3 regions of the Kluyvera huaxiensis genome follow, and region 3 is predicted to be linked to each of the others. Evidence: predicted binding sites of a transcription regulator. Region 3 holds the regulator's gene; each other region holds the start of a gene.

Region 1 (10,257 bases), on a different contig from region 3:
TTCTTTCAACTTACGCGTCAGGGTATTGCGACCCCAGCCGAGCAGGCGAGCCGCTTCCTGTTTATGCCCCTGGGTATGGCGCAGCGCGGTGGTCAACAGCGTGCGCTCCATTTCAGGCTGCGCTTCGGAAAGCAGATTTTGATGACCGGAACGCAGCGCGCGGTCGGCCCATTGCGCCAGCAACGTTGCCCAGCTATCAGGGAGCGAGGACGATGCGGTGCTGTCCGGCATGCTGGCTTCAAACAGCTCGCCGGGTAAATCCTGAATCAGCACTTCTTGTCCGGCGGCCATCACCGTTAGCCAGCGGCAGGTGTTCTCCAGTTGGCGAACGTTACCCGGCCAGGCGAGACGCGTTAGCGCCGCTTCCGTTTCGGGATGCAGCAGTTTGGCTTCAACCCCCAGTTCACGTGCAGCAACCTGCAGGAAATGATGCGCCAGGCGCGGAATATCTTCCCTTCTCTCGCGCAGCGGCGGGAGATGAACACGGATGACGTTCAGGCGGTGGAACAAGTCTTCACGAAATTTGCCTTCCTGCACGCGCTGCTCAAGGTTCTGGTGGGTGGCGGCAATGATGCGCACATCCACCTTCACCGGCGCATAGCCGCCGACGCGGTAGAACTGGCCATCGGCCAGCACGCGCAGCAGACGAGTCTGCACGTCCATCGGCATATCACCGATCTCATCAAGGAATAGCGTGCCGCCATCGGCCTGTTCAAAACGCCCCTGACGCACGGTGTTGGCGCCGGTAAAGGCCCCTTTCTCGTGGCCAAATAGCTCGGATTCAATCAGGTCTTTCGGGATGGCCGCCATATTCAGCGCGATAAACGGTGCTTTAACGCGCGGGCTGTGGCGGTGCAGCGCATGGGCGACGAGTTCTTTACCGGTACCGGATTCGCCATTAATCAATACGCTGATTGAGGAACGAGAAAGGCGACCAATAATGCGGAACACGTCCTGCATCGCCGGCGCTTCACCAATAATATCGGTTGTCGGGTCGTTAACCTGAACATTGCGCGGCTGCTGCTGTTCCTGGTAGTGGCTAATGGCGCGTTCAACCAGCGCGACCGCTTCGTCAATATCGAACGGTTTTGGTAGGTAATCAAACGCCCCTTGCTGATAGGCGCTAACGGCGGCATCCAGATCGGAGTGCGCCGTCATTATGATGACCGGAAGCATTGGATGACGTTGTTTGATTTGCGTTAACAGTGCCAGCCCGTCCATTCCTGGCATACGAATATCGGACATCAACACGTCAGGCGTTTTGGTCGCCAGCGCGTCCAGAACCTCTTTCCCGCCTTCAAACGTTGTACAGGTCAGCCCCGCGCCGGTGAGTGCGCGTTCAAGCACCCAACGGATGGAGCTATCGTCATCTACGACCCAGACTATCCCTCGTTGCATAAACACACCTTATTTTTTAATTGGCAGGTAAACCGAGAACTCGGTATGACCCGGCCAACTGGTAAATTCAATTTTGCCGGAGTGCTGATCGATAAGGCTGCGCGCAATCGATAGACCCAGCCCGGTGCCGCCTTCACGGCCACTGACCATCGGGTAGAACAGCGTGTCCTGTAAATGTGATGGAATGCCGGGACCGTTGTCTTCAACATCGATACGGGCGGCCAGGCGATAGCGTACGCCGTGAAGCGTGAGCTGAAATGCAGTACGGGTGCGCAGGACTATTTCACCCCCTTCCGGCCCTAAAGCTTGAAGGGCATTGCGCACGATATTAAGCAGAACTTGTTCTATCTGATCGGGATCGTGCGGAAGCTCCGGCAGGCTCGGATCATAATCACGGACCAGCTTGATGTTATCCGGTAGCTCCATTGAGACCAGCTTCACGACCCGCTCGGCCACTTTATGAATGCTCTCAGTCACATGTGTGCCGGGATGCTGTGGCCCAAGCAGACGGTCAACCAAATTACGCAGGCGGTCGGCCTGTTCGATAATGACGTTGGTGTATTCAGTCAGCGCCGGGTCAGGCAACGCTTTGCTAAGCAGCTGTGCTGCGCCGCGTAGGCCACCCAGCGGGTTTTTTATCTCATGTGCCAACCCACGCACCAGATCGCGTGCTGCGATTTGCTGAGCGTGCTGGAGCTGCTCCTGGCTCAAACGTCGTTGGTTATCCATCGGCGCCATTTCTAGCAGAATATAACCATCCGGCAGACGCTGCGCCGTGAGCGAGAGAATATGTGAACGACTGTCGATGACCAGCGTCACCTCGTTATCGGTAAATCCCTGGCCGGTTTGCAGGCTTTCCTGCATTAAGGCGATATTGAGCGAAAAATAGCTCAGGAGTTCAGGTAACGGGGTGCCAAAAAGTTTACGCGCGCTTTGCGCCAACAGCTGCTGTGCTGCGGGATTGGCGTAGTGAACGGCCAGGTCGTCATCGACTAATAGGATGCTGTTGATTAACGAATTAAGGATCTGCCCAGCATCGGGCAGTGCGCCTGTTGCCATTTAGCAGTCTCCTGAAAAGGCTTGCACTGTTTTAGTGCAGTATAGCTTTTAATTGATAAAAAGCGCGAAAGATCAGTTCGTTGGTGGAGAAAAAAGCCCATCCTGAGATGGGCTGAAAGTTTCCACGGCAACTCAATTCCAGGTGTTGCGCCAGAGCCTGTTGGCCATGGCGCGACGTCAGCTGGACAGTACAACTCAAATTTCGATTAAACGCTGTAGTACAGCTCAAACTCTACCGGGTGCGGCGTCATGCGTACGCGGTCGTTTTCTTCAATACGCAGACCGATGTAAGCGTCGATAGCTTCATCAGTGAATACGCCGCCAGCCGTCAGGAACTCACGGTCTGCGTCCAGCGCATTCAGTGCTTCTTCCAGAGAACCTGCAACCTGTGGGATCTCTTTCGCTTCTTCCGGCGGCAGGTCGTACAGGTTTTTGTCCATGGCTTCGCCAGGGTGGATTTTGTTCTTGATACCGTCGAGGCCCGCCATCAGCAGTGCTGCGAAGCACAGGTATGGGTTAGCCGCTGGGTCCGGGAAGCGCACTTCGATACGACGCGCTTTCGGAGAAGCAACCACTGGGATACGGATGGAAGCAGAACGGTTACGGGCAGAGTAAGCCAGCATAACTGGTGCTTCGTAGCCTGGGACCAGACGCTTGTAAGAGTTGGTGGTTGGGTTCGCCAGGGCGTTGATCGCTTTAGCGTGTTTGATAACACCACCGATGTAGAACAGCGCTTGCTCAGACAGGCCTGCGTATTTGTCGCCGGAGAACAGGTTTACGCCGTTCTTGGACAGAGACATGTGGCAGTGCATACCGGAACCGTTGTCGCCAAACATTGGTTTTGGCATGAAGGTTGCGGTTTTACCGAAGCGGTGAGCAACGTTGTGTACAACGTATTTGTAGATCTGAATTTCGTCCGCTTTTTTGGTCATGGTGTTAAAGCGGGTGGCGATTTCGTTCTGACCCGCAGTCGCCACTTCGTGGTGATGCGCTTCAACGACCAGGCCCATTTCTTCCATGATCAGACACATGGTAGAACGGATGTCCTGGGAAGAATCGACCGGAGGAACCGGGAAGTAACCGCCTTTCACGCCTGGACGGTGACCTTTGTTACCACCTTCGTATTTGGTGGAGGAGTTCCATGCGCCTTCGATATCATCGATAGCCACGTGGGAACCAGAGATGGACGCACCGAAACGAATGTCATCAAACAGGAAGAATTCTGGCTCTGGCCCGAACAGAACGGTGTCCGCGATGCCGGTAGCGCGCAGATATTCTTCAGCACGTTTAGCAATGGAGCGCGGGTCACGGTCGTAGCCCTGCAGCGTACCTGGTTCCAGGATGTCGCAACGAATGATCAGGGTAGACTCTTCAAAGAACGGGTCAATGAGCGCAGTAGAAGCATCTGGCATCAGAACCATGTCTGATTCGTTAATGCCTTTCCAGCCGCCGATTGAGGAGCCGTCAAACATTTTGCCTTCTTCAAAGAATTCGGCATTTACCTGATGAGCAGGAATAGTGACGTGCTGTTCTTTACCTTTGGTATCGGTGAAGCGCAAATCGACAAACTTCACTTCGTGCTCGTTCAGCATCGTCAAAACGTGTTCAGCGGACATACTTAACATCTCCCGGATTTATCATTGTCGTCGTGGTAACGAGGTCTTCAATCACTGCTTAAAGTGGCGTTGTTGCCCTAAAAAATATAAAGCGAAATCTGTGCCAACTTTTAAATTACCCCCAAAAGGCGTTATCATGCGCACCATAGTGCAAAAGGGCTGCACCACGATAGCTTGTTTGCACCATTATAGTGCTTATCTGTGATTGTTGAGCACCATATTGGTGCAAATTGCGATTAGGTGCCCTTTTTATGCTCCGTGAAAGCGATCACAAAGAAACTCTGCAATACTTGTTTGCGGAGGATCTCTGTGATCCTGTTTTGTAGTGCGATTAATCCGTGTACAATAACGCGCTATTTCTAATGCCCGAGGCAAAGTTGTGATCGAAAATTTGCGTAACATCGCCATCATCGCGCACGTTGACCATGGTAAGACTACCCTGGTTGATAAGCTGCTCCAGCAATCCGGTACGTTTGATGCGCGTGCTGAAACACAAGAGCGTGTGATGGACTCCAACGATTTGGAGAAAGAGCGTGGGATTACCATCCTCGCGAAAAACACCGCAATCAAATGGAATGATTACCGTATCAACATCGTTGATACCCCAGGGCACGCCGACTTCGGTGGTGAAGTTGAGCGCGTCATGTCTATGGTTGACTCCGTGCTGCTGGTTGTTGATGCAATGGATGGCCCGATGCCGCAGACGCGCTTCGTGACCAAAAAAGCATTTGCCCACGGTCTGAAGCCGATCGTCGTTATCAACAAAGTTGACCGTCCGGGCGCACGTCCTGATTGGGTTGTTGACCAGGTATTTGACCTGTTCGTTAACCTTGACGCGACCGACGAACAGCTCGACTTCCCTATCATTTATGCTTCCGCGCTGAATGGTATTGCGGGTGTTGATCACGAAGATATGGCGGAAGACATGACCCCGCTGTATCAGGCGATTGTTGACCACGTACCGGCTCCAGACGTAGACCTGGATGGCCCGCTGCAGATGCAAATCTCCCAGTTGGACTACAACAACTACGTTGGTGTTATCGGTATCGGCCGTATCAAACGCGGTAAAGTGAAACCAAACCAGCAGATCACTATCATTGATAGCGAAGGCAAAACCCGTAACGGTAAAGTCGGTAAAGTTCTGACCCACCTGGGTCTGGAACGTATCGACAGCGACCTGGCGGAAGCTGGCGATATCATCGCGATCACTGGTCTGGGCGAGCTGAACATCTCCGACACCATCTGCGACCCGCAGAATGTTGAAGCGCTGCCAGCGCTGTCCGTAGATGAGCCAACCGTAACCATGTTCTTCAACGTAAACACCTCTCCATTCTGTGGTAAAGAAGGTAAATACGTTACTTCTCGTCAGATTCTTGACCGTCTGAAGAAAGAACTGGTACACAACGTGGCACTGCGCGTTGAAGAAACCGAAGACGCCGATGCGTTCCGCGTTTCTGGCCGTGGTGAACTGCACCTGTCCGTTCTGATTGAAAACATGCGTCGTGAAGGTTTCGAAATGGCGGTTTCCCGCCCGAAAGTAATCTTCCGCGAAATCGATGGCCGTAAACAAGAGCCATTCGAAAACGTAACGCTGGACGTCGAAGAGCAGCACCAGGGTTCTGTCATGCAGGCACTGGGTGAGCGTAAAGGCGACCTGAAAAACATGAATCCAGACGGAAAAGGCCGCGTACGTCTCGACTACGTGATTCCTAGCCGTGGTCTGATCGGCTTCCGTTCAGAATTCATGACCATGACCTCCGGTACCGGTCTGCTGTACTCCACCTTCAGCCACTACGACGACGTTCGTCCGGGTGAAGTGGGCCAGCGTCAGAACGGCGTTCTGATCTCCAACGGCCAGGGTAAAGCAGTTGCGTTCGCACTGTTCAGCCTGCAGGACCGCGGTAAGCTGTTCCTGGGTCACGGTGCAGAAGTTTATGAAGGCCAGATCATCGGTATTCACAGCCGTTCTAACGACCTGACTGTAAACTGCCTGACCGGTAAGAAACTGACCAACATGCGTGCTTCCGGTACTGACGAAGCAACCACGCTGGTCCCAGCTCAGAAAATGACTCTGGAGCAAGCTCTGGAATTCATCGATGATGACGAACTGGTAGAAGTAACACCAACTTCTATCCGTATCCGTAAACGTCACCTGACTGAAAACGATCGCAAACGTGCGAACCGTGGTCCTAAAGAAGATTAATTTCTCTCTTTAGCGGATACAAAAACCTGCCAGCGATGGCAGGTTTTTTTTTGCCTTGTGGCTGGCACGGAGTATTTCTATTCCCATGTTTGGTTGTGGCTACTTCTTAAGAGAGGTTTGTCACAATTATCCGCAAAGTTCCGCGACGCTATTTGCGTTCTTTTTTCCCGTGAGCGTAAGATGCATCATCTGGTTTAAACCAAAAGGGTTAAACAATGACGGCGAATCAGTCAACCGTTGAAAATGCGAAAGAGAAGTTAGACCAGTGGTTAAAAGATGGCATCACCACGCCGGGCGGCAAACTCCCCTCGGAAAGAGAACTGGGAGAGCTGCTTGGCATTAAGCGTATGACGCTGCGTCAGGCGCTGCTGAACCTCGAGGCAGAGTCAAAGATATTCCGTAAGGACCGCAAAGGCTGGTTCGTAACGCAAGCGCGGTTTAACTACAGCCCGGAATTGTCTGCCAGTTTCCAGCGTGCGGCGATTGAACAAGGGAGAGAACCTTCCTGGGGATTCACGGAGAAAAGCCGTGTGAGTGACCTTCCGGAAATGGTACTCCCACTGACGTCTGCGATGCCTTCCGACGAACTCTACCGGGTGACGGGCTGGGGGGCACTGGAAGGACATAAAGTTTTCTATCATGAAACGTTTATTAATCCTGAAGTCGCACCGGGTTTTATTGATCAGCTTGAGAACTACTCTTTTTCTTCCGTCTGGGAAAAGTGCTATCAAAAAACGACGGTTGTAAAAAAACTGGTATTCAAACCCGTCAGAATGCCGGGCGATATCAGTAAATACCTTGGCGGTTCTGCCGGTATGCCCGCTATTTTGATTGAAAAGCATCGAGCTGACCAGGATGGCAATATTGTACAAATAGACATTGAATATTGGCGGTTTGAGGCAGTTGACCTCATCATTAATCTGTAGGTGTTTTATGCTCACAATAAATAATGCTAGAAAGATTTTACAACGTGTCGATGACCTTCCTCTTTATCTTCACGCTTACGCGTTTCATTTAAATATGCGCCTGGAGCGGGTATTACCTAATGATTTGCTGGATATTGCATATGCAAACAAATTACGTGGAGTGAAAATTCATGTGCTGGACGGCGAGCGTTTCGCGCTTGAGAACATGAACGACAGCGAACTTTCAGCCTTTGGGGATAAAGCGCGCAAACTCAAACTTGATGTTCATATTGAAACCAGTGCTTCAGATAAAAAATCTATCGACCAGGCTGCAACCATTGCCTTAAAAACCGGTGCTTCATCGGTCCGCTTTTACCCGCGTTATGAAGGTCATTTGCAGGAAGTGATGTCAGTGATTGCGGGTGATATTGCCTATCTTCGCGACGCTTATCAGAACAGCGGCCTAACCTTCACTATTGAGCAACACGAAGATCTGACAAGCCATGAATTGGTCTCGCTTATCAAGGAAAGTGGGATGGAATCACTCTCCTTACTGTTTGATTTTGCGAACATGATCAATGCGAACGAGCGTCCTCTGGATGCGCTGAAAACCATGTCTCCCCATATTACCCAGGTGCATATTAAAGATGCGCTGATCGTTCAGGAAGAAGGTGGGTTGGGTCATAAAGCCTGTATTTCTGGTCAGGGTGAGATGCCATTCCAGGCCCTGTTAACTGACCTTATTTGTTTGGGCGACGAGCAACCGCAGGTGATGGCTTACGGTCTGGAGGAAGAAGTAGATTATTATGCACCTGCTTTTCGTTTTGAGCACGAGGGTGACAATCCGTGGATCCCTTATCGTCAAATGAGTGAAACACCGTTACCTGAAGCCAGTGTGCTGGAAGCGCGATTGCTCAAAGAAAAAGAGGATGCCGTCAATCAGATAAAATATGTTCGTTGCGTCCTGCAACAAATAAAAAAAGAGGCGGAACATCTGCTCACTAATTAATAACATTTAAATTCACTCGCCGTTAGTAAAAACCATTCTATGTGAATGGCCGGTATCCTATTGCCTTAAATTCAGTGATTCTAAAAGATCGCTTAGGGGATGTTATGCTCACGAAAAAGAAATGGGCGTTATTTAGTCTATTAACGCTGTGTGGCGGTACAATTTATAAATTACCCTCATTGAAGGATGCATTTTATATACCGATGCAGGAATACTTCCATTTAACCAATGGTCAAATTGGTAATGCGATGTCGGTAAACTCATTTGTTACCACGGTCGGTTTTTTCCTGTCCATTTATTTTGCCGATAAGTTGCCGCGCAAATACACCATGTCTTTTTCGCTGATTGCGACCGGGTTGTTGGGTATCTATTTGACAACCATGCCGGGCTATTGGGGCATCCTCTTTGTCTGGGCATTGTTTGGTGTGACCTGCGACATGATGAACTGGCCGGTGTTGCTGAAATCGGTGAGCCGGTTGGGTAATAGTGAACAGCAAGGGCGCCTGTTCGGCTTCTTTGAAACCGGCCGGGGAATTGTTGATACCGTGGTCGCGTTTTCCGCGCTGGCCGTCTTTGCCTGGTTTGGCAGCGGTTTGTTAGGGTTCAAAGCGGGTATCTGGTTCTATTCCATCATTGTGATGGCGGTCGGTGTCATCATCTTCTTTGTGCTGAATGACAAAGAAGAAGGCCCCGCGCTTGAGGTGAAAAAGGACGACGATGAGCCTAAAAACACCAGTATGTCCTCGGTGTTGAAGGATAAAACCATCTGGCTTATCGCCTTCAACGTCTTCTTTGTCTATGCCGTTTACTGCGGTTTGACCTTCTTCATTCCGTTCCTGAAGAACATCTATATGCTGCCAGTGGCGCTGGTGGGCGCGTATGGCATCATTAACCAATATTGCCTGAAAATGATTGGCGGGCCGATTGGCGGCATGATTTCCGATAAAATTCTGAAATCACCGAGTAAATATTTGTTCTATACCTTTATGATCAGCACCGTCGCGCTGGTGCTGTTAATTATGCTGCCTCACGAAAGCATGCCGGTTTATTTAGGGATGATGTGTACGTTGGGCTTTGGCGCTATCGTTTTCACTCAGCGTGCGGTCTTCTTTGCACCAATTGGTGAGGCGAAAATTGCTGAAAACCAGACCGGTGCCGCCATGGCGCTAGGCAGTTTTATCGGCTATGCCCCGGCGATGTTCTGCTTCAGTCTTTACGGCTACATTCTGGATTTGAATCCGGGTATCGTGGGCTACAAAATCGTCTTTGGCATTATGGCCTGCTTCGCGCTTTGCGGTGCAGTAGTTTCGGTGATGCTGGTTAAGCGTATTAACCAAAGGAAGAAAATGCAGGAAGCGACACCGGCGTGATGTGATTTGGATTCAGCCTGGTAAGGAAAAGCCGCTGAATATCAGCGGCTTTCTCATCGACGTCATCTTGCTTAGAAGAAATATTTTGCCCCAATACGAATCTGGTTTTGCTCCCGGTGATAGGGCTCCACATTACGATCTAACCAGCGCAATTCAAGATAGGGTAGCCAATTTTCATTGATTCGATACTTAAAGGTATTGGTAATTTCCCAATGATGGTCTTTACCGTTACTACTATTAAAGTCATTTACTCGCATGAAGTAATGTGGTTCAAAAGTATAGAAGAACTTATCAGTAATGCTGAAGTTCCAGTAGTTGCCGATCTCATAGGTATCGTTGTTATCCTGATCGCCATTTAAATCGGTTGAGCTGTAGTTATTATGGTTATACCGGTTACGAACCGTGAGATTAAACCATTGGGTGAATTTATAATTAACATCCAGATAAACCGCACCGCCAGACCCAATGCTTTTATCATTTATTAACCCACCGGGTTGGATAGTTAATTTGTCAGTCGGTTTAAATAAAGGGTACCAGCCTTCAATTTCGTTATACCCATGCTTTAGTTCATCTTTACGTTGCATTGTATAGGTGTTAGTCAGCATGATTCCTGCACCCATATCAGAGTTATAGCCAACGCGTAGCATGAACTCCATCTGATCGGACGCCAGATTATAGGCTTCGCGGTTTTCCACGT
Region 2 (10,257 bases), on a different contig from region 3:
CAGCCACATCAGCGGAGTTTCAAAGCGAATATCTTTTGCCATACCCAAGCTTACTGCATGGTTTAGCGCTTTGACGAACTCATCGCGGCAGTCCGGGTAGCCGGAGAAGTCGGTTTCACATACGCCGGTTATCACCGCTTCGGCTTTCACCTGATAGGCGTAGATGGCCGCGAGCGTCAGGAACAGAATATTACGTCCTGGCACGAAGGTATTAGGAATGCCATCGGCATCGGGTTCGTAATCGGGCACTGGGATGCTGTCGCGGGTCAGGCTGCTGACCGCCAGTTCGTTTAGCAGGGTAACGTCCAGCACCTTGTGTGCACGAGCGCCAAGAGAGATCGCCAGTTCTCGGGCGACATCAATTTCGGCGCGATGGCGCTGGCCATAATCAAACGTGACGCAGTGAACTTCATCGTATTGATGCAGCGCCTGCACCAGGCATGTAGTGGAGTCTTGTCCACCGCTAAAGACGACAACGGCACGTTTCATGGCATTTCCTGTCTGTGGTTCTCAAAGCCGTTATGGTAACGCCTGCGCGTCGCGGCGACCAGCTTCTTCACCGGGTATCCGGCGGCAACCAGGCTTCGGAGAAGTCAAACCAGCCGCGGGCATTCAGGCGAATGCCGTTAACCCCCGGCGGTGCGCTGACCTGATATTGATAGTTAAACAGCGGCGTCAGAATGGCCTCGCGCATCAGACGGGTAAAAATGCGTTTGAGCGCGGCAATACGCAGCGAATCGTCCGGCTGTGCCTGGGCTTCATCCAGCGATTCCTGGACCAGGCGCGACTGTTCATCGGTAAACAGCGCGGGCCACAGGGCATCGCAGCGTAACCACTGCTCGAGCGCGTACTCGGGCATCTCACCAATCAGTCGGTCGCCCATAAACAGATCGGCCTGCGGCAGGTCCGTGCAGCCGTTCCAGCTTTTAGCATCGTAAAAAATGACCGTCAGTTCGCAGCCAAGCCCGGCTAAGGCGGTTTTTAACTGCTCGGCCATGGTGTGCAGTTCGACGGGAAGGTGGTAGATGAGCGTAAGCCGGGACGGCAACGCAACATCAGGGGCATCTTGTGCCAGTGGAATCGCCCAGCCCGGCAGCATCTCCTCGCTGGGGGTAATCAGGTTTTCGCCCAGCGGCAGGCTTTGCAGCAGCCCGGATCGGTGGATAAGCGCCATCACTCGCTGCGCCTGCGCCATGCTAAGCCGTGGACTCTGGCGAAGCGCCAGATAACAAAAGCCCAGGCTGATACTGTGGCTCACCAAACGCAATTTCCCCAGTTCTTCTGGTTTACCAATCGCGATTTGCACCGGATGCTGGCAGCTGGTGCCTAAACCCTGCTCAAATAGCTGGGGCGTGATCCAGTACTCAATTGCCTGCAGCAGCGGGTGGGCAAGATGGTAGCGATGATGGCTTTCAATGCGTACCAGTTCCGGCTCGAAGATTTTGTACATGAACGGGCCGGTACCCTGATCTGGCTCATCCGGATGCGCCAGCACGCTGCAATAGCTCGCCAATCGGTGCGCAAGCCAGTAGTCCGGGCGGTGCAAGGTAAAGGTCAGACACTGGGGATGGGTCTGGCTGATGTCTTTGACGCTGGAGAATAGCCTTGCCAGCTCAGGGAGCGTCAGCAGCATCAGCAGGCGGCGACGCAGTTGATCGGTCTCCACCGCGTCTCCGTTGTGCCAGTGCAGCGTGGAGCGAATATAAAATTGCCAGCACAGGCCGTCCGGTGAGACCGACCAATGGTGCGCCAGGTCGCCGCGTGGCTGTGAGGCATCATGATTAAAACGGGTCAGGCCGGAGTAAATTTGCCCGGCCAGGTGCTGTTCGGCGCGCCCGGCGAGAAAACCCGGCTGCAACGGTTCGAGAGGGCGATAGTAGGGAATACGCAGCGTTGGCGTATTGTTTTGCCACTGACCGCCGAGAAACGGATGCAGTAGCGCCCGCAGCTCTACCGGCGCAATCTGCGCCAGCTCCAGCGCGTTATGCTGCTGTCCGCGTTCCAGCGCGGTTTCCATCATTTCGTTGCGCAGCGCTTCCGGCGTGGTATGAAACGCCAGGCTTCCGCGCTTACCGCGCCCGGACTGTGCCTGCCAACTGAGCCAACCCGCTTCCTGTGCCTGGCGCAGCAGCGTACGAACATGCCGTTCGCTACAAAAACAGAGGGCAGCCAGCTCGGCGATGGTGACCTGCTGCGTTTCCCCCTGCGACGGCTGCCACAGACGCTGAAACTGATTTAAACGATTTAACAGACGCATAGAAACCCGGAACAATAAATGTGAAGTATTCAGTATTACTTCCGTATATCCCAGCGGATACTGAGTGGCAAGAGAGAGCGATCACAGGCGGGATAAATAATGGCAAGACTGGCAGCGTTTGATATGGATGGCACCCTTTTGATGCCTAACCATCGTTTGGGTGAGAGAACCATCGCGGCGCTTAAACGGCTGCGCGAACGCGATATCACGCTGACTTTTGCCACCGGGCGTCACGTCCTGGAGATGCGTCCGCTGATTGAATCGCTGTCGCTGAATGCCTATCTCATTACCGGCAACGGCACGCGTCTGCATTCGCAGCAGGGCGAAGTCATGCACCGCAGCGATCTTTCCCCCGATGTTGCCGAACAGGTGCTGCACAGCCACTGGGATACCCAGGCCAGCGTTCACGTATTCAATGATAACGGTTGGTTTACCGGGCGTGAGATCCCCGAAATGTTGCAGGCGCATGTCTACAGCGGTTTTCGCTACCAGCTGCGCGATCTGCGACGGATCCCGGCGCATCAGGTGACCAAGGTCTGTTTCTGCGGCGATCACGATGATCTCTGCCGCCTGCGAATTCAGCTGGTGGAGGCATTGGATAAGCGTGCCAACATCTGTTTTTCGGCAGTTGACTGTCTTGAAGTACTGCCGCCGGAAAGCAACAAAGGCGCAGCGCTGACGGTGCTGAGCAGCCATATCGGCGTTGGAATGGATGAATGCATGGCCTTTGGTGATGCGATGAACGACCGTGAAATGCTGGGGCTGGTGGGTCGCGGCGTGATTATGGGTAACGCGATGGGGCAACTTAAAGCGGCATTGCCCCATCTACCGGTTATCGGAAACTGCAACAATCAGGCGGTTTCCCACTATTTAATGCATTGGCTGGATACACCGAATCTTCCTTATTCCCCCGAATAGAGAAAATTTCCAGCAAGCCAGGCTCAGATGATGCCTGGCTTTTTTTATTGCCCGATAAGCTGCTGAATCTGCTGGTGCCACGGCATTACGTCGCCAATGTTTGTCGCTACCCACTGCGGATTGTAATAGGTATCGAGATAGCGCTCGCCGCTGTCGCACAGCAGCGTCACAATCGCTCCGGTTTTACCTTCCTCGCGCATTTGCGCGGCGAGCTGCAGTGCGCCCCACATGTTGGTGCCGGTGGATGCGCCGACCTTACGGCCTAACTGGGTCTCCAGCCACTGAGCGGTAGCAACGCTTGCCGCATCCGGCACGCGCATCATGCTATCCACCACGTCAGGAATGAACGACGGTTCGACGCGTGGGCGACCGATACCTTCAATTTTACTGCCGACGGTGCCGCGCAGGCTGGCGTCGCGGTGCTGCCAGTAATCCATGAACACCGAGTTTTCCGGATCGACTACCATCAATTGCGTCTCGTAGCCCTGGCAGCGGATATAGCGGCCAATGGTGGCTGAGGTGCCGCCGGTACCTGCGCTCATCACCACCCAGGCCGGAACCGGATTTGGCTCATGGGACATCTGGCGGAAGATACTGTCGGCGATGTTGTTGTTACCGCGCCAGTCGGTGGCGCGCTCGGCGTAGGTGAACTGATCCATATAGTGGCCGTCCAGCTCACGGGCCAGTTTTTCCGACGCAGCATAAATTTCACAGGCGCTCTCCACGAAATGGCAGCGGCCGCCGTAAAACTCAATCTGTTCGATTTTGCGTTTCGCTGTGCATGAAGGCATAACGGCGATGAATGGCAGCCCCAGCAGGCGGGCGAAATAGGCTTCGGAAACCGCCGTTGAACCGGATGAGGATTCAATAATGGTGGTGCCTTCTTTAATCCAGCCGTTGCACAGGCCGTACAGGAACAGCGAACGCGCCAGACGGTGCTTCAGGCTGCCGGTCGGGTGGGTGCTTTCATCTTTGAGATACAGCTGAATGCCGGGAAAAGCCGGTAGCGCCAGACGAATCAAATGCGTATCGGCGCTGCGTTGATAATCGGCGTTAATTTCGCTAATGGCGTTTTTGACCCAGGTGCTATTCATCGTGTTTATCCGTTTGTCATTTTGTGCCCAGCATAGCGAAAAGCACAGAAAAAATTGTTGCCATCTGGCCTTTAAAATAGAATGAAGAGAGAAATATTTTCTCCCGGTGACCCTTATGTTAGATAAAATTGACCGAAAGCTGCTCTCGCTTCTGCAGAATGACTGCACGCTCTCTTTGCAGGCACTCGCCGATGCCGTTAATCTGACCACCACACCGTGCTGGAAACGGCTCAAGCGGCTGGAAGACGATGGCGTTTTGATTGGGCGCGTCGCGCTGCTGGATGCGGAAAAGCTGGGGCTCGGGCTCACGGCCTTCGTGCTGATTAAGACCCAGCACCACAGCAGCGAGTGGTACAGCCTGTTTGTCAGCGAAGTGACGAAAATGCCTGAGGTCCTCGGTTTCTGGCGCATGGCTGGGGAATATGACTACCTGATGCGCGTTCAGGTGGCTGACATGAAACGCTACGATGATTTTTATAAAAGCCTGGTGAACCGCGTCCCTGGACTGTCGGACGTCACTTCGAGCTTTGCGATGGAACAGATTAAATCCACCACCGCTCTCCCCATCGGATAACACTTTATCTCTGGAATTTTACCGCGTGCGATTATTTGCTCAATTAAGCTGGTACTTCCGTCGGGAATGGCGTCGCTATCTCGGCGCAGTTTCCCTGCTCATTATCATTGCCATCCTGCAGCTTATCCCACCGAAGGTGGTCGGCATTGTGGTCGATGGCGTCACGCAGCACCACTTCTCGGCCGCAACGCTGCTGATGTGGCTTGGCACCATGGTTCTGATTGCCATCGTGGTTTACCTGCTGCGCTATGTCTGGCGCGTGTTGCTGTTTGGTGCCTCCTATCAGCTCGCCGTTGAACTGCGTGAGGATTTCTACCGCCAGCTCAGCCGCCAGCATCCCGAATTCTATCTGCGCCACCGTACCGGCGACCTGATGGCACGCGCGACAAACGATGTCGATCGCGTGGTGTTTGCCGCCGGTGAAGGGGTGCTGACGCTGGTGGACTCGCTGGTGATGGGCTGCGCGGTGCTGATTGTGATGTCCACTCAGATCAGCTGGCAGCTTACGTTGCTGGCGCTGGTGCCGATGCCAATTATGGCGCTGGTCATTCATCGTTACGGCAATCTGCTGCACGAACGCTTCAAGCTGGCGCAGGCGGCATTCTCCAGCCTCAACGACCGTACTCAGGAGAGCCTGACCAGTATTCGCATGATCAAGGCGTTTGGCCTTGAAGACCGCCAGTCCGCGCAGTTTGCCGCCGATGCGGCGGATACCGGGATTAAAAACATGCGTGTGGCGCGCATTGACGCCCGCTTCGACCCGACTATCTACATCGCGGTTGCGATGGCGAACCTGCTGGCAATTGCCGGCGGAAGCTGGATGGTGATGCAGGATGAGTTAACCCTCGGCCAGTTAACCAGCTTTATGATGTATTTGGGGCTGATGATTTGGCCAATGCTGGCGCTGGCGTGGATGTTTAACATCGTTGAGCGCGGCAGCGCTGCCTATAGCCGTATCCGCACGCTGCTGGCGGAAGCGCCGGTGGTTAATGATGGCACCCAGACAGTACCTGAAGGGCGTGGCACGCTTGAGTTGGCTATTCGTCACTTTAGCTACCCAAAAACGGAAAAACCGATGTTGACCGACGTCGACGTCACCCTAAAACCGGGCAATATGCTTGGTATCTGTGGGCCAACCGGTTCGGGAAAATCGACCATTCTGTCGCTGATTCAGCGTCATTTTGACGTCGATGAAGGTGATATTCGCTTCCACAACATCCCGCTGCGCCAGCTACAGCTAGACGCCTGGCGTAGCCGTCTGGCGGTAGTGAGCCAGACGCCATTCCTGTTTTCTGACACGGTCGCCAGTAATATAGCGTTGGGCTGCCCGAGCGCCACCCAGGACGAAATTGAACAAGCGGCGCGGCTGGCCTGCGTTCATGACGATATCCTGCGCCTGCCGCAGGGTTACGAGACTGAAGTCGGCGAGCGCGGCGTGATGCTCTCCGGCGGGCAAAAGCAGCGTATTTCGATTGCGCGCGCGCTGTTGCTGGATGCGGAAATCTTGATTCTCGACGATGCGTTATCGGCGGTTGATGGCCGTACCGAACACCAAATTCTGCACAACCTGCGGCAGTGGGGTGAAGGGCGGACGCTTATCATCAGCGCCCACCGCCTGTCGGCGCTGCTTGACGCCAGTGAAATTATTGTGATGCAGCACGGGCACATCGCCCAGCGCGGTCAGCACGAACAGCTAGCGGCGCAGTCGGGTTGGTATAGCGATATGTATCGCTACCAACAGCTAGAAGCGGCGCTGAACGACGCGCCGGAAGAAGATAAAACGGAGGTGGCCAATGCGTAGTTTTGGGCAACTGTGGCCAACCTTAAAACGCCTGCTGGCCTACGGCTCGCCGTGGCGAAAACCGCTGTCGATTGCGGTTTTGATGCTGTGGATTGCTGCGGCGGCAGAAGTCAGCGGTCCGCTGCTGATAAGCTATTTTATCGACAATATGGTGGCAAAAGACCTGCTGCCGTGGGGCAAAGTCATCGGCCTTGCGGCCGCCTATGTCGGCTTACAGCTTCTGGCGGCAGGGCTGCACTACAGCCAGTCTCTGCTGTTTAACCGGGCGGCGGTCGGCGTGGTACAGCAGCTGCGCATCGATGTGATGGATGCCGCGCTGCGTCAGCCGCTGAGCGAATTCGATACCCAACCGGTGGGGCAGCTGATATCCCGCGTGACCAACGATACCGAAGTGATTCGCGACCTGTACGTCACGGTAGTGGCGACGGTGCTGCGTAGTGCCGCGCTTATCGGCGCGATGCTGGTGGCGATGTTCAGCCTCGATTGGCGGATGGCGCTGGTGGCGCTGGCTATCTTCCCGGCGGTGATGACGGTGATGATTATCTATCAGCGTTACAGCACGCCGATTGTGCGCCGCGTTCGCGCTTATCTGGCGGATATCAACGACGGTTTTAACGAAGTCATCAACGGTATGAGCGTTATCCAGCAATTCCGTCAGCAGGTGCGCTTCGGCGAGCGGATTGGTGAAGTGAGCCGTTCGCACTATCTTGCGCGTATGCAGACGCTGCGGCTGGATGGCTTTTTGCTGCGTCCGCTGCTCAGTCTGTTCTCCTCGCTGGTGCTGTGTGGTCTGTTGATGCTGTTTGGCTTTAGCGCGAGCGGCTCAATTGAGGTCGGCGTGTTGTACGCATTTATTAGCTATCTTGGCCGCCTTAATGAGCCACTGATCGAACTGACCACTCAGCAGTCGATGCTGCAACAGGCGGTGGTCGCTGGGGAGCGCGTGTTTGAGCTGATGGACCGTCCACGCCAGCAGTACGGGCAGGATATTGCCCCGCTGGCGAGCGGCGATATTGATATCGACAATGTGTCGTTTGCCTACCGCGATGACAAAATGGTGCTGCAAAACATCTCGCTGTCGATCCCGGCGCGCAGTTTTGTGGCGCTGGTCGGCCATACCGGCAGCGGGAAAAGTACCCTTGCCAGCCTTCTGATGGGCTACTACCCGCCAAACTCGGGCGAGATTCGCCTCGGCGGTCGTCCGTTGCCAAGCCTTAGCCACCAGGTGCTACGTGAGGGCATCGCGGTGGTGCAACAGGATCCGGTGGTGCTGGCTGACTCCTTTTTCGCCAACGTGACGCTGGGGCGTGAGATTAGTGAGGAGCAGGTTTGGCAGGTACTGGAAACGGTGCAGCTGGCGGAAATGGTACGCGGCATGAGCGACAGCCTTTACACCCATCTGGGCGAGCAGGGGAATAACCTCTCCGTCGGGCAAAAGCAGCTGTTGGCGCTGGCTCGCGTGTTGGTGGATACCCCGCAGGTGCTGATCCTGGACGAGGCAACCGCCAATATCGACTCCGGCACCGAACGCGCCATTCAGCAGGCGCTGGCTGCCGTTCGCCAGCACATTACGCTGGTGGTGATTGCCCACCGTCTGTCGACGATTGTTGATGCGGATACCATTATGGTGCTTCATCGCGGTCAGGCGGTCGAGCAGGGGTCTCATCAGCAACTGCTTGAAGCAAAAGGGCGATACTGGCAAATGTATCAGCTACAGCTGGCCGGTGAGGAATTAGCCGCCAGCGCTCAGGACGATGCATTGACCGCCTGATGCACCAGCGACAGGCATTTTTCTAACAGAATGCATTTGTGACACGCATCATGCACCCGCATGGTGCGTTTTTCTTTTTTATCCCGCCACAACGCCGCCTTTATCCCTGATTTTACCGCCTCGCATGGTGATTTTGATTTTTGGCACGCCCCTTGCTTTACCTAATTCGTGTTCGCAGCCATTACCGAATTCTGACTGGAGGGGATCTATGAAGCTGGTTACCGTGGTAATCAAACCATTCAAACTTGAAGACGTTCGCGAAGCGCTGTCTTCAATTGGCATTCAGGGCTTAACGGTGACAGAAGTGAAAGGCTTCGGTCGTCAGAAGGGTCATGCTGAGCTGTACCGCGGCGCGGAATACAGCGTCAACTTCCTACCGAAAGTAAAAATTGATGTGGCTATCGCCGACGATCAGCTCGATGAAGTCGTCGATGTGATCAGCAAAGCCGCTTACACCGGAAAAATTGGCGACGGTAAGATTTTTGTCGCCGAACTGCAGCGCGTTATCCGTATTCGTACCGGCGAAGCCGACGAAGCGGCGCTGTAATTCCCAGCCAGCACAGTGATAGGGATCGAGATGATGAAAAAAACAATGGTAAAAACGGGGTTGAGCGCACTGGCGCTGTTGCCGGGTCTGGCGATGGCCGCTCCTGCGGTCGTGGATAAGGCCGATAACGCCTTTATGATGCTGTGTACCGCGCTGGTGCTGTTTATGACCATTCCGGGCATTGCATTGTTCTACGGCGGCCTGATTCGTGGCAAAAACGTGCTCTCCATGCTGACGCAGGTCGCGGTGACTTTCGCACTGGTGTGCGTACTGTGGGTGGTTTATGGCTACTCGCTGGCGTTTGGTACAGGCGGCAGCTTCTTCGGCAGCTTCGACTGGATCATGCTGAAAAATATTAAGATTACTGACCTGATGGGCTCCTTCTATCAGTACATCCACGTGGCGTTCCAGGGTTCCTTCGCCTGTATTACCGTGGGGCTGATTGTCGGTGCGCTGGCGGAGCGTATCCGCTTCTCTGCGGTGTTGATCTTCGTGGTCATTTGGCTGACGCTCTCCTACGTGCCAATTGCACACATGGTATGGGGCGGTGGTCTGCTGGCCAGCCACGGCGCGCTCGACTTCGCTGGTGGTACGGTTGTACACATCAACGCCGCGGTTGCTGGCCTGGTCGGTGCGTACCTGATTGGTAAACGCGTGGGCTTTGGCAAAGAAGCATTCAAACCGCATAACCTGCCGATGGTGTTTATCGGTACCGCGATCCTCTATTTCGGTTGGTTCGGCTTCAACGCCGGTTCCGCTAGCGCCGCGAACGAAATCGCCGGTCTGGCCTTCGTCAATACCGTGGTTGCTACCGCAGCCGCAATTCTCGGCTGGGTGTTCGGCGAGTGGGCGCTGCGCGGCAAACCATCTCTGCTGGGTGCGTGTTCAGGTGCGATTGCTGGTCTGGTGGGGATCACCCCAGCCTGTGGTTATATCGGAGTGGGCGGTGCGCTGATTCTGGGTGTTGTTGTCGGTTTGGCGGGGCTGTGGGGCGTGACTTCACTGAAACGTCTGCTGCGCGTCGATGACCCTTGCGATGTGTTCGGTGTACACGGCGTGTGCGGCATCATCGGCTGTATCCTGACCGGCATCTTCGCTTCAACGGCGCTTGGCGGCGTGGGCTACGCAGAAGGCGTGACCATGGGCCATCAGGTTCTGGTACAGCTGGAAAGCATCGGCATCACCATTGTCTGGTCTGGCGTCGTGGCCTTCATCGGCTACAAAGTGGCAGATTTGACCGTCGGTCTGCGTGTTCCAGAAGATCAGGAACGTGAAGGTCTGGACGTCAACAGCCA
Region 3 (10,257 bases):
CTCCCTGTACCGATGAGGTCGCGGCGATAATCGCCCGCAGGAAAACGGAATGGCACCGGGCCATCGGCGATACCGTCGAGGAACTGGCGCACTCGAGGATCGGCGTTTTCCTGCAACGAGGTGGCGCTACCGTGAGCGATGATTTTCTGGTCTGCCATGATGTAAGCGAAATCCGCAATACTCAGCACTTCCGGCACATCGTGAGAAACCACAATACAGGTGACACCCAGCGCACTGTTGAGTTCGGAAATCAGCTTAACCAGTACGCCCATGGTAATGGGATCCTGACCAACAAACGGTTCATCAAACATGATGAGATCCGGCTCAAGCGCAATGGCTCTCGCCAGCGCAGCGCGTCGCGCCATGCCGCCGGACAGCTCAGATGGCATTAGCTTCGCCGCACCGCGCAGGCCGACGGCCTCCAGCTTCATCATCACCGTGCTTTTCAGCAACGGCGCGGGCAAATTGGTATGCTCACGAATCGGGTAGGCGACGTTATCAAACACGTTCAGATCGGTGAACAATGCACCCGATTGAAACAGCATACTCATGCGCTTACGCACGGTATAAAGACGGGAGCGCGACATTTGCGGCACGTTCTCACCGTCAAAGAGGATTTCTCCGCTATCCGGGGGGATCTGCCCACCAATAAGGCGCAGCAGCGTGGTCTTGCCAATCCCCGACGGCCCCATTATCGCGGTGATTTTGCCGCGTGGCACCGAAAGCGATATGTTGTCGAAAATGACGCGATTGCCACGAGAAAACGTGACGTCACGCATATCGACCAGATTCGCTAGATTTTGGCTCATAGGCTTACCTTTCCAGGTCCTTAACTAGGGCAAACTCCTGCTTGCCCCTGCATTCTTACAGAATCCTAACCGCTCTGGTTAACGAAATCTGGCATTTGTTTTACTTTTCCTGCGCATAAAGTCAAAATTAGGAATTCGTTACGCCCAGATGTGCGGGCCGACGATTATACCCGAATAAAGGATTTTAGATGCTCTTAGCTACGGCTCTGTTAATTATTGGTTTACTTCTGGTGGTATACAGCGCTGACCGCCTGGTGTATTCCGCGTCAATTCTTTGCCGTGCTTTAGGGATCCCGCCGCTGATTATTGGCATGACTATTGTCAGTATAGGCACATCGCTACCGGAAATTATTGTTTCCGCCGCCGCCTCGCTTCACGGGCAGGTCGATGTGGCCATCGGTACCGCTATCGGATCCAATATCGTCAATATCCTGCTGATCCTCGGGCTCACCGCGCTGTTCCACCCGTTTACCGTGCATTCTGATATCCTGCGCCGCGAAATACCGCTAATGTTGGTAGTGAGCCTGCTGGCAGGATATGTGTTGTATGATGGCGAGCTGTCCCGCCTCGACGGCATGTTTTTATTTATTCTCACCGTCCTGTGGCTGTTGTTTATCATTAAAATAGCCCGGCTGGCCGAACGTCAGGGTAATGACAAATTTACGCAGGAGCAGCTAGCCGAGCTGCCGCGCGACGGTTCGTTACCCGTCGCCTGCTTATGGCTTGGTGTCGCACTCATCATCATGCCAATGGCGACCCGCATGGTTATAGATAATGCCACGGTGATGGCGAACTATTTCGCCATGAGTGAACTGACCATTGGCCTGACTATTGTGGCGCTAGGCACCAGTCTGCCTGAACTGGCCACCGCAATTGCCGGGGTACGTAAAGGCGAGAATGATATCGCTGTCGGCAATATCATCGGCTCCAATTTCTTTAATATCGCTATCGTTTTGGGGATCCCTGCCGTTATCGCGCCAGGACAATTTAACCCACTCGCGTTCAGTCGAGACTATGGCGTAATGGTATTGGTCAGCGTTGTTTTCGCCCTACTGTGCTGGCGCCGCCGCCAGATAGGCCGTGGCGCGGGCTTGCTGTTGATCGGCGGATTTATGGTATGGCTGGCACTGCTCTGTTGGGGCACGCCGCTTTTCATCGAATGAATCGGGATAACACTATGTCGCAAATAGATTTGCAGCCGAATTTCGATTTCCTGCAGGCGGGAAAAGAAGTTCTGGAGATTGAACGGGAAGGGCTGGAACAGCTCGATCAATACATTAATCAGGATTTCAGCGACGCCTGCGAGAAGATTTTCTACTGCAGCGGCAAAGTCGTGGTGATGGGGATGGGCAAGTCCGGGCATATTGGCCGTAAGATGGCGGCGACCTTTGCCAGCACGGGGACCTCGTCGTTCTTCGTCCATCCCGGCGAAGCGGCTCACGGTGACTTAGGCATGGTCACGCCGCAGGACGTGGTTATCGCCCTGTCCAACTCCGGCGAGTCCAATGAAATTCTGGCGCTGATCCCGGTGCTGAAACGCCTGCGCGTGCCGCTTATCTGCATGACCAGTAAGCCTGACAGCAGCATGGGGCGTGCCGCCGATATTCATCTGTGCGTGAAGGTACCGCGCGAAGCCTGTCCGTTAGGGCTGGCGCCGACCTCCAGCACTACCGCGGCACTGGTGATGGGCGATGCCCTTGCCGTCGCGCTATTAAAAGCACGTGGCTTTACGGCAGAAGATTTTGCTCTGTCACACCCCGGTGGCGCACTCGGCCGCAAGCTGCTGCTGCGGGTTAACGATATCATGCACACTGGCGATGAAATTCCGCACGTCAGCATCGATGCTTCGCTGCGCGATGCGCTGCTGGAAATTACCCGTAAGAACCTGGGTATGACCGCCATCTGCGATGACAATATGCAGATTAAAGGCATTTTCACCGACGGTGACCTGCGCCGGATCTTCGAAAATGGCGTTGACGTTCGCACTCTCGGCATTGCCGACGTGATGACGCCGGGCGGTATTCGTATTCGCCCAGGAATGCTGGCGGTGGACGCCCTGAACCTGATGCAATCACGTCATATCACCTGCGTGCTGGTTGCCGATGGCGACCATCTGCTAGGTGTGATACATATGCACGACCTACTGCGCGCAGGCGTAGTGTAATCAAGGATATAAAGAATGAGTCATGCTGTTACCCCGGTCGCCACCTGTTATGGCCCGGTGAGCCCACAATTTATTGCGCAGGCGGAAAAAATTCGCCTGTTGATCCTCGATGTTGACGGGGTGCTCTCGGACGGCCTTATCTATATGGGTAACAACGGTGAAGAGCTAAAAGCCTTCAACGTGCGTGATGGCTACGGTATTCGCTGCGCCCTCACCTCAGGTATCGATGTGGCGATTATTACCGGGCGAAAAGCTAAACTGTTAGAAGACCGTTGCACAACGCTTGGCATCACCCATCTCTATCAGGGGCAGTCAGATAAGCTCATCGCCTACCGCGAACTGCTGGCGAAGCTCGACGTGCAGCCGGATGAAGTTGCCTACGTTGGCGACGATTTGATTGACTGGCCGGTGATGGCAGAAATCGGCTTAAGCGTCGCCGTTGCCGATGCGCACCCGCTGCTGCTGCCACGCGCAGATTACGTCACCCGTATTGCGGGTGGCCGCGGCGCTGTCCGCGAAGTGTGCGACCTGTTACTGCTGGCACAAGGTAAGCTGGACGAAGCCAAAGGGCAATCGATATGAGTAAAACCAGACGTTGGGTGATTATTCTGCTCGCACTGACGGCACTGGTCCTCATCGGCCTGAATCTTGCCGACAAGGACGATACCAGCCAGTATGTGGCGAATGCCAATGATCCGACCTATCAAAGCGAACATACCGATACCGTGGTTTACAGCCCGGAAGGCGCGCTCAGCTACCGGTTAATTGCCGAGCACGTGGAGTATTTTTCCGATCAGGCACTGTCGTGGTTTACCCGCCCGGTACTGACAACTTTTGATACTAATAAAGTACCAACCTGGTCGATTAAAGCAGATAAAGCCAAACTGACTAACGATCGCATGCTGTACCTCTACGGGCACGTTGAAATCAACGCGCTGACAGAAGATGCACAACTGCGTAAGATTACGACGGATAATGCCCAGGTGAACCTGATTACTCAGGACGTTGCCTCTGACGACCTCGTGACGTTATACGGAACATCATTTAATTCCAGCGGCCTGAAAATGCGCGGCAATTTACGCAGCAAAACCGCCGAGCTGATTGAAAAGGTTAGAACCTCTTATGAAATTCAGAACAAACAAACTCAGCCTTAAGCTGGCGCTCGCGGGTTCCTTGTTAGCGGCTAGCCTGCCGGCAATGGCGCTTACCGGAGATACCGATCAGCCGATTCATATTGAATCCGATCAGCAGTCGCTGGATATGCAGGGCAATATTGTTACCTTCACCGGCAACGTGGTGGTGACGCAGGGCACGATCAAAATTAATGCCGACAAAGTCGTGGTGACTCGCCCGGCGGATCAAAAGGGCAAAGAGGTGATCGACGGCTACGGTAATCCGGCGACCTTCTACCAGATGCAGGACAACGGCAAACCAGTGAAAGGCCATGCGTCAAAAATGCACTATGAACTGCAGAACGATTTCGTGGTGCTGACCGGCAACGCTTATCTTGAGCAGCTTGATAGCAATATTAAAGGCGACAAGATTACCTACCTGGTGAAAGAGCAGAAAATGCAGGCGTTTAGCGACAAAGGTAAACGCGTCACCACCGTTCTGGTTCCGTCGCAGATTCAGGACAAATCCAAAGGCCAGGCCCCGGCCCAGAAAAAGAGTAACTAATTCGTTATGGCGACATTAACTGCAAAAAACCTGGCGAAAGCATACAAAGGCCGTCGCGTCGTGGAAGATGTCAGTCTGACCGTGAATTCCGGTGAGATTGTCGGCCTTCTCGGGCCTAACGGCGCGGGTAAAACCACTACCTTCTACATGGTGGTAGGGATTGTTCCGCGCGACGCCGGCAATATCATCATCGATGATGAAGACATCAGCTTACTACCGCTGCACGCCCGTGCCCGTCGCGGGATTGGCTATCTGCCGCAGGAAGCTTCTATTTTCCGTCGTCTGAGCGTCTATGACAACCTGATGGCGGTGCTACAGATCCGTGACGATCTGAGCGCCGAACAGCGTGAAGACCGCGCCAAAGAGCTGATGGAAGAGTTCCACATTGAACACCTGCGTGACAACTTAGGCCAGGCACTCTCCGGTGGTGAGCGCCGCCGTGTAGAAATTGCCCGTGCGCTGGCGGCAAACCCTAAATTTATCCTGCTGGATGAACCGTTTGCCGGCGTTGACCCGATCTCTGTTATCGACATCAAACGTATTATCGAACACCTGCGCGACAGCGGCCTTGGCGTCCTTATCACCGACCATAATGTGCGCGAAACATTAGCGGTCTGTGAGCGCGCCTATATCGTCAGCCAGGGGCATTTGATTGCCCACGGAACACCTCAAGAGATCCTACAAGACGAACAAGTTAAACGCGTGTATCTTGGGGAAGACTTCAGACTCTGATAGGGTATGGTTAACGACGTTAGCGGGAGAGATTCGTTCTGAACATGAAGCAAGGTTTGCAATTAAGGCTCAGCCAACAGCTTGCCATGACGCCGCAGTTGCAACAGGCGATCCGTCTGTTGCAATTGTCAACGCTGGAACTTCAGCAAGAACTCCAGCAAGCACTGGAAAGCAATCCGCTGCTTGAGCAAACCGATCTTCACGAGGAAGTAGAAACCCAGGAAACCGTTGATACCGAAACGCTGGATAGCGTCGACGCGCTGGAAAAGGCAGAGATGCCTGAAGAGCTGCCGCTAGACGCTAGCTGGGATGAAATCTACACCGCCGGGACGCCGTCAGGCACCGGGGTTGATTATCAGGACGACGAGCTGCCGGTCTATCAGGGTGAAACCACCCAGTCCTTGCAGGACTATCTGATGTGGCAGGTTGAGCTGACGCCGTTTACCGACACCGACCGCGCCATTGCCACGTCGATTGTTGATGCCGTAGATGAAACGGGCTATCTCACCGTCACGCTGGAAGATATTCGTGAGAGTATCGGCAATGACGAAATCGGCCTTGATGAAGTGGAAGCGGTTCTTAAACGTATCCAGCGCTTCGATCCGGTTGGCGTAGCCGCTAAAGATCTGCGTGACTGCCTGTTGATCCAGCTTTCACAATTCAGCCCAGACACACCGCGAATTACCGAAGCACGGCTGATCATTGCCGAGCATCTTGATCTCCTCGCCAACCATGACTTCCGCTCGCTTATGCGCGTCACGCGTCTGAAAGAAGACGTATTGAAGGAAGCCGTCGATCTAATTCAATCGTTAGATCCGCGCCCGGGCCAGTCGATCCAGACCGGTGAGCCGGAATACGTGATTCCTGACGTATTGGTCCGTAAGGTCAACGGCCGCTGGATGGTTGAGCTGAATGCCGACAGTATTCCGCGTTTGCAGATAAACCAGCACTACGCTGGTATGTGTAATAACGCCCGTAACGACGCCGATAGCCAGTTTATCCGCAGCAACCTGCAGGATGCCAAATGGCTGATTAAGAGTCTTGAGAGCCGTAACGATACTCTGCTGCGCGTCAGTCGCTGCATCGTTGAACAGCAGCAGGCCTTTTTCGATCTCGGCGAAGAACATATGAAACCGATGGTGCTGGCGGATATCGCCCAGACCGTCGAGATGCACGAGTCCACGATTTCGCGTGTTACCACGCAAAAGTATTTGCATAGCCCACGGGGCATTTTTGAGCTTAAGTATTTCTTCTCCAGCCACGTGAGTACCGAAGGCGGAGGCGAAGCCTCTTCCACGGCAATTCGCGCATTGGTGAAGAAATTAATTGCCGCGGAAAATCCCGCGAAACCACTGAGCGACAGTAAACTGACCACCCTGCTCTCTGAACAGGGTATCATGGTGGCACGGCGTACCGTTGCAAAGTACCGAGAGTCTTTATCCATCCCGCCGTCTAACCAGCGTAAACAACTGGTCTGACTCTACTGATAAGGAAGACACTATGCAGCTCAACATCACTGGACACAACGTCGAAATTACCGAAGCGATGCGCGAATTCGTCAATGCGAAATTCGTTAAGCTCGAACAGTATTTCGAGAGGATCAATCAGGTCTATATTGTGTTAAAAGTGGAAAAATTGACGCACATCTCGGATGCAACATTGCATGTTAACGGCGGCGAACTTCATGCCAGTGCGGAAGGGAAGGATATGTACGCCGCCATCGACGGCTTGATCGACAAACTGTCGAGACAGTTGAATAAACACAAAGATAAACTAAAACAACACTGATTGTCCGAGCGATCGCCCGATATGCCCCCGCATATCGGGCGGTGCTTAGGTGAAATTATGACAAATAATGATTCGGCTCTTCAACTGAGCAATGTCCTTAACCAGGAATGTACCCGCAGTGCAGTGCACTGTCAGAGTAAAAAACGTGCGCTGGAAATCATCAGCGAGCTGGCGGCTAAACAGCTTAGCCTGCCTCCGCAGGTGGTGTTCGAAGCCATTCTGACCCGTGAAAAGATGGGCAGTACCGGCATCGGCAACGGCATCGCTATTCCTCACGGTAAACTGGAAGAGGATACGCTGCGCGCGGTGGGTGTCTTTGTGCAACTGGAAACGCCGATTGCCTTCGACGCCATCGATAATCAGCCTGTTGATTTGCTGTTTGCGCTACTGGTGCCGGCCGACCAGACCAAAACCCACCTGCATACGCTCTCTTTGGTGGCGAAACGTCTGGCGGATAAAACCATTTGTCGCCGTCTGCGCTCGGCGCAGAGCGACGAAGAGCTCTATCAAATCATCACCGATACGGAAACCCACGATGATGAATAATGGACATCACATCGTACTGAGGAGAAACGGTACATGGTACTGATGATCGTCAGCGGCCGCTCTGGCTCGGGAAAGTCTGTTGCCCTGCGCGCGCTGGAAGATATGGGGTTTTACTGCGTCGACAACCTCCCGGTTGTGCTGCTGCCTGAGCTGGCAAAAACCCTGGCCGATCGTGAAATATCGGCGGCCGTCAGCATCGACGTGCGTAACATGCCGGAATCACCGGAAATCTTCGAACGGGCGATGGAAAGTCTGCCGGAGAACTTCTCACCTCAGCTACTGTTCCTTGATGCCGACCGCAACACGCTGATTCGTCGCTACAGCGACACTCGCCGTTTGCATCCGCTGTCGAGTAAAAATCTGTCGCTGGAAAGCGCCATCGATGAAGAGAGCAATCTGCTGGAACCGCTGCGCTCGCGCGCCGACCTCATCGTTGATACTTCTGAAATGTCCGTCCACGAGCTGGCTGAAATGCTGCGTACCCGCCTGCTGGGTAAACGTGAACGCGAGTTGACGATGGTGTTTGAGTCCTTCGGCTTCAAGCACGGTATTCCAATTGACGCTGATTACGTCTTTGACGTGCGCTTCCTGCCAAACCCACACTGGGATCCGAAGCTGCGCCCAATGACCGGGCTCGATAAGCCGGTAGCCGCCTTCCTCGATCGCCATACGGAAGTACACAACTTTATTTACCAGACGCGTAGCTATCTTGAGCTATGGTTACCTATGCTGGAAACCAACAACCGCAGCTATTTAACGGTAGCCATTGGTTGTACTGGCGGTAAGCACCGTTCGGTCTATGTTGCCGAACAGCTGGCTGACTACTTCCGCTCGCGCGGTAAGAACGTGCAGTCTCGTCATCGGACGCTGGAAAAACGTAAATCATGACCGTAAAGCAGACCGTTGAAATCACCAATAAGCTGGGCATGCACGCCCGCCCAGCCATGAAGCTGTTCGAACTGATGCAGGATTTCGACGCTGAAGTGCTGCTGCGTAATGATGAAGGCACCGAAGCGGAAGCCAACAGCGTGATTGCGCTACTGATGCTGGACTCGGCCAAAGGGCGGCAGATTGAAGTCGAAGCCACCGGGCCGCAGGAAGTCGAAGCGCTGGCAGCGGTGATCGCGCTGTTTAACGCCGGTTTCGACGAAGACTAGACCGGATGGGGCGCTTGCGCCGCCATTCGGCTACAAGCTGGGTAACACCACGTGAATCAGGCTAATAAAGCTTATTCTCCCGCATAAACCCTTCCCCACCCAACTGCCTCATCTGGCGTAAAATCCACGCCTGACGACTGCGCACATAGCCTGACGGCGCATTAGCCTTGAAACGAATCGGGTTTGGCAGCACGGCAGCAAGCAGCGCCGCTTCCGCCATCGTCATTTTGCTAGCCGGTTTGTGGAAGTAGCGCTGAGACGCCGCCTCCACGCCAAACACGCCATCGCCAAACTCGGCGATATTCAGGTAGACGGTCAGAATGCGCTTCTTGCTCCACACGGTCTCAATACCGAGCGTCAGACCGGCCTCTAAGCCTTTGCGCACCCAGCTTCGTCCATCCCACAGAAACAGATTTTTCGCCGTCTGCTGCGACAGAGTAGAAGCCCCGCGAATACGGTTTTCGTTGCGCTCATTGTGGGCCAGCGCTTTTTCAATTGCCGATACATCAAACCCCCAGTGATCGGGGAATTTCTGATCTTCTGCGGCAATCACCGCCAGCCCCATCCACGGTGACATCTCATCCATGCTGACCCAATCCGAATGAGCAACGTAGCTAAAGTTTCCCGTTAGCCACGCCCCAACCTGACGTTCAATCATCACTGCAGAAAATGGAACCGGTAAAATACTGAATAGCGCAATGCCGCCGCCCCAGAAAAGTGCCAGCAGCAACAACAGACGCCCTAACAGACGTTTAAGCCCCGCTACTCTTCTAAAAGCCATCTTCCTCACGCTAACCCTCTGACACTGATTAATATTTCTGATTAAGACGCTATGGTTCACACATTTTACTGATTCACGTAACAATCATTATAAGATTTGCTATCTTATTGAACGTGCAATCGTAATTCAGGTTGTGTCAAAAAAATCAAAATCATGTCAAGTATCTGACGCAACCACCAGTTCCCTGGTGTTGGCGCAGTATTCGCGCACCCCGGCTTGACCGGGGTCATTTTTTTCCAGCCGCCGCTACCCAGGCTTTCAATACCGCCACATCGTGTTGCCACTCAGACTTCATCTCTTCAACCCATTCACCGACGTTATCTGACCACGCGGGTAAATCGGGCGACTGGATCTGCTGTCCAAGCTGCTGCAAATGACGCAAGCCGATGGAGCCTGCTGCACCTTTGATTTTATGGCCTTCCTCAACGATCCCTTTCTTATCCCGGGCGGTCAGGTTAGATTCCAGCACCGACAGGTAGCCCGGCATCATCTTCTCAAACACGGTTAAACCGTCGGTAATCAGCTTCGGCCCAACCAGTTCGATGTACTGTTCCAGCATCGGAATATCCAGCAGCTGCTGCGATTTACCACTCTCAACAGGGG

What was found. Region 3 encodes sigma-54, which starts transcription at its own class of promoters, with help from an activator protein. Its sites were predicted from a motif close to GTTGGCACANNTTTCGCTNT; they were not measured.
Region 1: glnA (glutamate--ammonia ligase) is a predicted target of sigma-54. The motif match lies at 4,162-4,181, and genes of this name have one in related genera.
Region 2: glnK (P-II family nitrogen regulator) is a predicted target of sigma-54. The motif match lies at 8,555-8,574, and genes of this name have one in related genera.

Annotation. Positions count from the first base shown of each region.
Region 1 is NZ_JBEFLV010000016.1:11,513-21,769, forward strand. Features, by position in the region: gene glnG (nitrogen regulation protein NR(I)) at 1-1,398, opposite strand, end outside; gene glnL (nitrogen regulation protein NR(II)) at 1,408-2,457, opposite strand; gene glnA (glutamate--ammonia ligase) at 2,664-4,073, opposite strand; gene typA (ribosome-dependent GTPase TypA) at 4,453-6,276, shown strand; gene ABOC97_RS16275 (GntR family transcriptional regulator) at 6,492-7,202, shown strand; gene ABOC97_RS16280 (sugar phosphate isomerase/epimerase family protein) at 7,210-8,190, shown strand; gene ABOC97_RS16285 (MFS transporter) at 8,295-9,560, shown strand; gene ompL (porin OmpL) at 9,632-10,257, opposite strand, start outside.
Region 2 is NZ_JBEFLV010000011.1:155,548-165,804, forward strand. Features, by position in the region: gene queC (7-cyano-7-deazaguanine synthase QueC) at 1-489, opposite strand, end outside; gene ABOC97_RS13475 (SgrR family transcriptional regulator) at 557-2,257, opposite strand; gene cof (HMP-PP phosphatase) at 2,357-3,175, shown strand; gene ABOC97_RS13485 (PLP-dependent cysteine synthase family protein) at 3,220-4,269, opposite strand; gene ABOC97_RS13490 (Lrp/AsnC family transcriptional regulator) at 4,385-4,843, shown strand; gene ABOC97_RS13495 (SmdA family multidrug ABC transporter permease/ATP-binding protein) at 4,869-6,644, shown strand; gene ABOC97_RS13500 (SmdB family multidrug efflux ABC transporter permease/ATP-binding protein) at 6,637-8,415, shown strand; gene glnK (P-II family nitrogen regulator) at 8,624-8,962, shown strand; gene amtB (ammonium transporter AmtB) at 8,996-10,257, shown strand, end outside.
Region 3 is NZ_JBEFLV010000004.1:62,121-72,377, reverse strand. Features, by position in the region: gene mlaF (phospholipid ABC transporter ATP-binding protein MlaF) at 1-809, opposite strand, end outside; gene ABOC97_RS05835 (calcium/sodium antiporter) at 998-1,972, shown strand; gene kdsD (arabinose-5-phosphate isomerase KdsD) at 1,987-2,973, shown strand; gene kdsC (3-deoxy-manno-octulosonate-8-phosphatase KdsC) at 2,989-3,555, shown strand; gene lptC (LPS export ABC transporter periplasmic protein LptC) at 3,552-4,127, shown strand; gene lptA (lipopolysaccharide ABC transporter substrate-binding protein LptA) at 4,096-4,650, shown strand; gene lptB (LPS export ABC transporter ATP-binding protein) at 4,657-5,382, shown strand; gene rpoN (RNA polymerase factor sigma-54) at 5,427-6,860, shown strand; gene hpf (ribosome hibernation promoting factor) at 6,883-7,170, shown strand; gene ptsN (PTS IIA-like nitrogen regulatory protein PtsN) at 7,228-7,716, shown strand; gene rapZ (RNase adapter RapZ) at 7,750-8,604, shown strand; gene npr (PTS phosphocarrier protein NPr) at 8,601-8,873, shown strand; gene mtgA (monofunctional biosynthetic peptidoglycan transglycosylase) at 8,935-9,654, opposite strand; gene arcB (aerobic respiration two-component sensor histidine kinase ArcB) at 9,881-10,257, opposite strand, start outside.